Regions from separate parts of the Agarivorans sp. JK6 genome, predicted to be linked through region 1. Evidence: predicted binding sites of a transcription regulator. Region 1 holds the regulator's gene; the other holds the start of a gene.
What was found. Region 1 encodes MetJ, which represses methionine synthesis genes. Its sites were predicted from a motif close to TAGACGTCTAGACGTCTA; they were not measured.
Positions count from the first base shown of each region.

Region 2: metF (methylenetetrahydrofolate reductase) is a predicted target of MetJ. The motif match lies at 2,265-2,282, and genes of this name have one in related genera.

Region 1 is NZ_CP113525.1:441,240-444,663, reverse strand. Features, by position in the region: gene metL (bifunctional aspartate kinase/homoserine dehydrogenase II) at 1-76, opposite strand, end outside; gene metB (cystathionine gamma-synthase) at 105-1,262, opposite strand; gene metJ (met regulon transcriptional regulator MetJ) at 1,415-1,714, shown strand; gene OV592_RS02075 (hypothetical protein) at 1,943-2,311, shown strand; gene OV592_RS02070 (DUF3859 domain-containing protein) at 2,692-3,180, shown strand; gene rpmE (50S ribosomal protein L31) at 3,257-3,424, opposite strand, start outside.
Region 2 is NZ_CP113525.1:4,115,028-4,118,451, forward strand. Features, by position in the region: gene OV592_RS19000 (DUF2971 domain-containing protein) at 61-1,236, shown strand; gene metF (methylenetetrahydrofolate reductase) at 1,347-2,249, opposite strand; gene greB (transcription elongation factor GreB) at 2,436-2,915, opposite strand; gene OV592_RS19015 (substrate-binding domain-containing protein) at 2,982-3,424, opposite strand, start outside.

The DNA of each region.
Region 1 (3,424 bases):
CCGCCACCCGCTTAAAGCACCCTGCATCAGCTAAGCTGCTGCCACCAAATTTATGCACATGTCTATTTACCGACATGACTTACCTCTCTACAACGCTGGTAAAACTACAGCTGGGCAAAGGCCTGCTGTAAATCATTAACTAAGTCTTGCGAATCTTCCAAGCCTACCGATACCCGCAATAACTGATTAGAAATGCCAGCCTCTGCTAGCGCTTCCGCCGACATGGCAGCGTGCGTCATGGTAGCCGGATGAGCAATTAGACTCTCTACGCCACCTAAAGATTCCGCCAAAGAAAACAACTGTAAGCTTTTTAAAAACTTAACCATTTGGCTTTCTTCTAAATTCAATTCAAAACTGAACATAGCACCAAAGCCTTTTTGCTGGCTTTGCGCTAAAACATGCCCAGGATGCTCTGGTAAACCTGGATAGTAAATCGCGCCCACCGCTTGTTGCTGCTGTAAACATTCCACCAAGGCTTGGGCATTTTGTTGGTGTACATTCATTCGTGCTTTAAGGGTACGTAAACCACGCAAAGTAAGGTACGAATCAAAAGCCGAACCCGTTAACCCTAAACAGTTTGCCCACCACGCCAATTGCTCGGCCAGTTCTTCGTTGGCCGCAACCACCATACCGGCCACCACATCCGAGTGGCCGTTAATGTATTTAGTGGCCGAGTGCACCACAATGTCGGCACCTAACAAAATTGGCGTTTGCAAAGCAGGCGACAAGAAGGTGTTGTCTACCACCACCAATGCGCCTGCAGCATGTGCCTGCTCGGCAATGGCTTTAATGTCTACAATTCGAAGCAAAGGGTTACTTGGGGTCTCTAACCATACCAATTTAGGCTTCTTAGCCAATAGCTGAGCTAGAGCTGCGTCATCGTTTTGATCAACAAAAGCCACTTCAAAAGCATTCTTTTTAGCTAGGCTGTCGAATAAACGGTAGCTACCACCGTAACAATCATGCGGTGCAACCAATAAATCGCCTGGCTCAAGCAAGGCAGTAACAAGGTTAACCGCCGACATACCGGTGTTAGTAATTACCGCACCAGCACCATGTTCTAAATCGGCAATCGCCTCGGCTAAAATGTGGCGAGTAGGATTACCCGAACGGCTATAATCAAACTGGCGTTTTTGGTTAAAATCAGCAAAGCTGTAGTTACTCGACAAATAAATAGGCGGCACTACCGCACCGTGTTGGGTATCACTTTCAATACCGCTGCGCACTGCTATAGTAGCCGCTTGTAGATCTTTTAAAGACATTGCTGATTTACTCCCTCAATTTATCCTGCCACTTTACCACCAGCAAATAAGACGTCAACACTTCTAGACGTCTAAATGTCTTTGCTGTTGGATTGCTAAGTCGCATTTCCCCCGTTACAATAGGGTCTCTTTAGTTTGGTGTGTATTGCAGAATGTCTACAGATTGGAATGGTGAGTGGATCAGCCCTTACGCTGAGCACGGTAAAAAAAGCGAACAAGTAAAAAAAATCACAGTATCTATCCCACTAAAAGTGCTAAAGATATTGACCGATGAGCGAACCCGTAGACAAATAAATAACCTACGCCACGCCACCAACAGTGAGCTACTTTGCGAAGCATTTTTGCACGCCTACACAGGCCAGCCGCTCCCCGATGACGCCGACTTGCAAAAAGACAAGCCAGACCCAGCCTTAGAAAAAGCCGCCCAAGCAGAATTGGATAAAGAAGATTAAGACTTTAAAAAGCCGCTCACCGAGCGGCTTTTTTATTGCCTAAACCCAGCGTACAACAAACTATTTTCACCAACTATTACTCATAAACTGTAATCAAATTGGGGGCTTACCGGTCTGTAAACAGGCTCTTAATTTAAAATAGGTAAAAGGATGAAAACGTCGTACCCACCTCAGTTAGCCTCAAAGCTATCACTTGGCCTTTTATGTTTAAGGCTAAGCATTGCCCTCGTGTTTACAATATGGGCATTAGATAAAGTACTTGTACCAGAGCATGCTATAAAAGTGTTCTCTGGTTTTTACGGATTAAATTTAACCACCAATACACTTATTGCCATGGGTCTTGCACAACTCGCCTTTATCGCAGCCTTTACCTTAGGTTTATGGAAAAATATCACCTACCTTGCGGTGTTGGTACTGCATGCTGGTTCAACATTTTCTTCATTTGCTAAGTATCTAGACCCATTTAATAACTTATTGTTCTTTGCTGCTTGGCCAATGCTAGCTGCATGCTTAGTTCTCTATGTGCTGCGAGATTATGATACTTGGACCTTGGGTAAAGCTCACTCTTTAGAGCAGAGAGAAGAAGCCAACAACTAACTACTAATTGATAAAACGAAGCCGCTGATTAAGCGGCTTTTGTTGCTTTATCTTACTTAAGGCTATGCTTGCCTCCAATTACTCTATCCTTCATCCGATAGCGCAACCCACCCGTTTCGCCTTCGGCGACGTCATTTTTCTTTGCCGACCAAAGAAAATGAAGCAAAAGAAAGGTTGCCCCGCATTATCTGAACACTCAGGAGACACTAAATATGAAGTGAAAGTTTGTACTGCGTTTGCTAATGAGTTCAGCTGCGTATGTCTAACTTCGAAAGAAAATAAGCTCAGCAAAACATTAAGCAATCGACTTTCTAGTTTAGTTAGTTATCATCCTCAAAAAAATTTCTATTTTAAGTCAGTTAATAACGTCAAGGATGATCATGAAAAAGCTATACACAGCTGCGCTAATTCTATTAGCAGGATGTGCCAGTACTGAATCAAATACCGAAGTAACTTCAACAATTCTCGACTACGGGATTTACGGGCAATCAAGTCTCACAGGAGAATACTCAGCAAGCAATACGCCAAACGATTCGGTACTAACGGGTAAGAGTGGAAAAGTCACTAAGCAAACAACTGAGATAGCAGCTCAAGTGGGTACAACTTTTGGTTATTGTTTTGAAGTAAAAGCTGGACAAAAAAAGGTTGAAGTAACTAAATCGATTACCAGCCCTGAAATGATAGATGATGACGGGAAAATCTATACTTCGATGTCATACAGTAAAACGCTAAAACTAAAAAACGGGACAACGAGTAATTGTCATTTCTACTTCATCGAAGAAAAATGGGAAGCTGTTACTGGTGACTGGTTATTTGAAGTATTCCATGAAGGTAAACTTCTAACTAAAAAGCAATTTAGCTTAATCTAAAAACTATTAAGCCCCAGACACAAAAAAAGCGCCCTTAGGCGCTTTTTTTTTGCTGTGTAGCGTAAATAAGGCTGGCTTATTTTTTGCCCAATACAGCGAATTTCTTGTTGAAACGATCAACACGACCACCGGTATCAACGTTACGTTGCTTACCAGTGTAGAACGGGTGACATTTGTCACATACGTCTAGGAACATTGCGCCAGTGCGAGTAGATTTAGTTTCGATTACGTTACCGCAAGAACA
Region 2 (3,424 bases), 1.0 Mb from region 1:
ATGGGAGGCACATGCTTCCTACTTGTTGTTAGCTGCTGGGAAATTAAAGAGGCTTGTTGTATGTATTTCTATAAGTATCAGAGCATAAATGCGTTGTCGTTGATGATGCTTAAAAGAGGGGAAGTTTTTTTTGCATCCTCTGAAGAATTGAACGATAAACATGAGTGCCGACCCAAGTATCTCTTTCAAGGCTCCAAGGAGGTTTGGTTAAGGTTTATTGACTATGTATTAGTAGAATTGTGTGTAAGGTACAGACTCTACCCAAATCCTGAAGAAGCGACTAAATTACTATCATTAGCTCCTAAAATATACAAAGCAGTCTTTAATAAAACTCGAAAAAGGAAGCTAGAGTTCACTGAGGTGGTAGTGTTACTAACAGAGTCAATACCCTTGAGCTTTACCCGTGAATTTAGCCATACTGAAAGGCAATACATATTGGATTGCTTTCGTGATTTCACCGAAGCACACCTTCTAAAAGAAATGCATGAGCCAAAATATATTTGCTCATTTTCAACTAATGCTATAAACCCAACAATGTGGGGGCACTATGGTAACGCAGAAAAAGGTATTGTCGTCATTTATGAATCTGATGACGGATATGTCGATGTAAAGTCAACTCTATGTAATCTTTCAGGTTTTAGAAATAAAGGATCCGTAATTGAACTTGGACTATATAACAATGAGAGACTACGCCTAGAAGAAGTTAAGTACTCTAGGACACCAGCCAAAATAAATGCCTTTAGTAGGTTAATTCACAAGTTTTGTTACACCGCAGCCGAAGCGGACTACGATGTCCCAGAGTCTTTGTCTAGTGATGTTGCTCCTATGGAGGAAAATTCAGTTGGCTTGGTAAAATTTACTGACTGGAAATATGAAAAAGAAGTTCGGCTATTCTTCCCTACTTATGGGCCCCTTCCTGCTGAGTTACGTTGCCTTCAGATTAATCAACACCTTATAAAGGGTATAATATTCGGAGCTAGTGTCTCTGAGTCGGATAAAAGGAAAGTTATTGCGGCAGGCTATCATTTCACATCTACAACAGATACGAGACATGGCTTTACGTTTTTTCAAGCGATTGAGAGTCATGATAAATATGAAATAAGAGTTAAACCCATAGGCATAATTGAAGATCAAAGCATACTTGACCAACTGCGTATAACACCTATGAGCGAGTTATCTCAGCATCAACAAGCATATATGACTAGAATCCATCATGAAATTGAGGAACGCAACTAACAATATTTTCCCGAAAGCTTTTTTGAAGATAATCTACTGTTATTGAACGCATTCCCAGATACAAAAAGCCTAGCATTGCTAGGCTTTTTATCTCTCAGCTGCATTCGTCACTAAGCAGGTACGGCTTCAGCTGGGCGAACACCTAAGGTGTGGCATATAGCATACGACAACTCCGAGCGGTTAAGCGTATAGAAGTGAAAGTCTTTCACTCCTTCGCGCGATAATACTTTAACCATTTCAATGGCTACACTGGCGCCTACTAGGTTTCGAGTAGTTTGGTCATTCTCTAAGCCAGCAAACTGATTGTGTAGCCATTTTGGTACTTTTACATTGGCAAAAGAGGCAAACTTTTTCAGGGTATTGTAGTTAGATACTGGCAAAATACCGGGTACGATTTCCCCTTCAATGCCAATGGCTGCACAGCGGTCGCGAAAGCGCAGGTAGCTTTCTACATCAAAAAAGAACTGGGTAATGGCGCGGTTGGCACCTGCATCCATTTTACGTTTTAGAGCCAGCAAATCAGCTTGGGCACTTTTTGCTTCTGGGTGAATCTCTGGATAAGCCGCTACCGAGATATCAAAATCAGCTTCTTCTTTTAACAAAGCCACTAAATCGCTGGCGTACATTTGCGGCTTGGCAGAGCCTTCTGGTAAATCACCTCGTAGTGCCACAATGTCTTTAATACCGCTGTTCCAGTAATCGCGAGCAATTTGGCGCAGCTCATCGGGCGTTGAGTCGATGCAGGTTAAATGCGGTGCAGCCGCTAAGCCTGTGCGGTCTTTAATTGCCTTAATCACCTTGTGAGTGCGGTCTCGGGTACCCGAGTTTGCGCCGTAGGTTACTGATACAAACTTAGGCTTTAAGGTTTGTAAACGCTCGATAGACGACCACAAGGTTTGCTCCATGGTCTCGGTGGTTGGCGGGAAGAACTCAAAGGACACGTTAATATCGCGGTTAAGCTCACTTAAGCTTTGATTGAGTGTTTCGATTTGTTGCGCGTTGTGAAATCCCATTGACCTTCTCCGTTAAAGACTTTTAGACGTCTATACCGCTAGATACTAAAGAGAAGACAAAGTAAGTCAACGCTATTCATCTTAAACATAGCTTTAGATGAATTATTTTCAACATGGGGATTTTAGCCGCTAACTACTCGCTAAATATGCATTAAGACAAATAGTTAGCTAACAGAATCATCTCAGCTATTCGAAAGGGGTGTATTGAATAAGATTAATCCACCACTCTTTAGTGCCAGAGGGCGTTTTTACAAACACATCATCGTCAACTTGTTTGCCGATAAGCGCCCGAGCCATGGGAGAGTCGATAGTGATGTAACCCAGCTTTGGGTCTATTTCATCGGTGCCAACAATGCGGTAGCGCACGATATCGCCTTCATCATTTTCCAGCTCGACCCATGCGCCAAAAAATACTTTGCCGTTTTGTTGGGGGTGATGGTCAACAATCTCTAGCGCATCTAAGCGCTTGGTTAAGAACCTTAATCGAGAATCGATGCGGCGAAGCTCTCGCTTACCTTCTTTGTATTCCGCGTTTTCTGAGCGATCACCCAGTGCTGCGGCTTCGGATACCGCTTGAGTTACTTGAGGGCGTTTAACCTTCCACAAGTACTTTAATTCTTCATCGAGTTTATGCCAGCCAGGGCGAGTGATTAAATTGGTTTTCATAGCTACGTAGTTAAGTCTGCCTAAGCCGATTATAAACGACTTAGGCAGCAAACTCGCAAGCTTTAACTAGAGGATATGTGCTTGGGTGGTTTCGCGTTTCACCAATTCAACTGGAGGAATACGGAAGTTATTGCTAGCACCACCATTTAGCATGTCTAAAATGGTTAAGGCGGCAGCATAACCGGTATCAAATATGGGTTGACGCACTGTAGTTAGCGGCGGAATGAAAAACGCCGAGCCCGGCACATCATCAAATCCAATCACCGAAACCCGCTCTGGCACTGGTCGCTTGGCTTTGTATAAAGCCAACATTGCGCCATGTGCGGTTAAATCATTAGAAGCAAAAATAGCACTAAACTGACGCTTGTTGGTTAACAAACGCTGCACCGCATCAAAACCGCCTTGTTCGGTAAAATCGCCCTGCTCAACCAGCTGCAGCTTCACAGGCAAACCTGCGTGCTCCATGGCCTGGCAATACCCTTCATAACGTTGCTGAGCATCGGGATGCC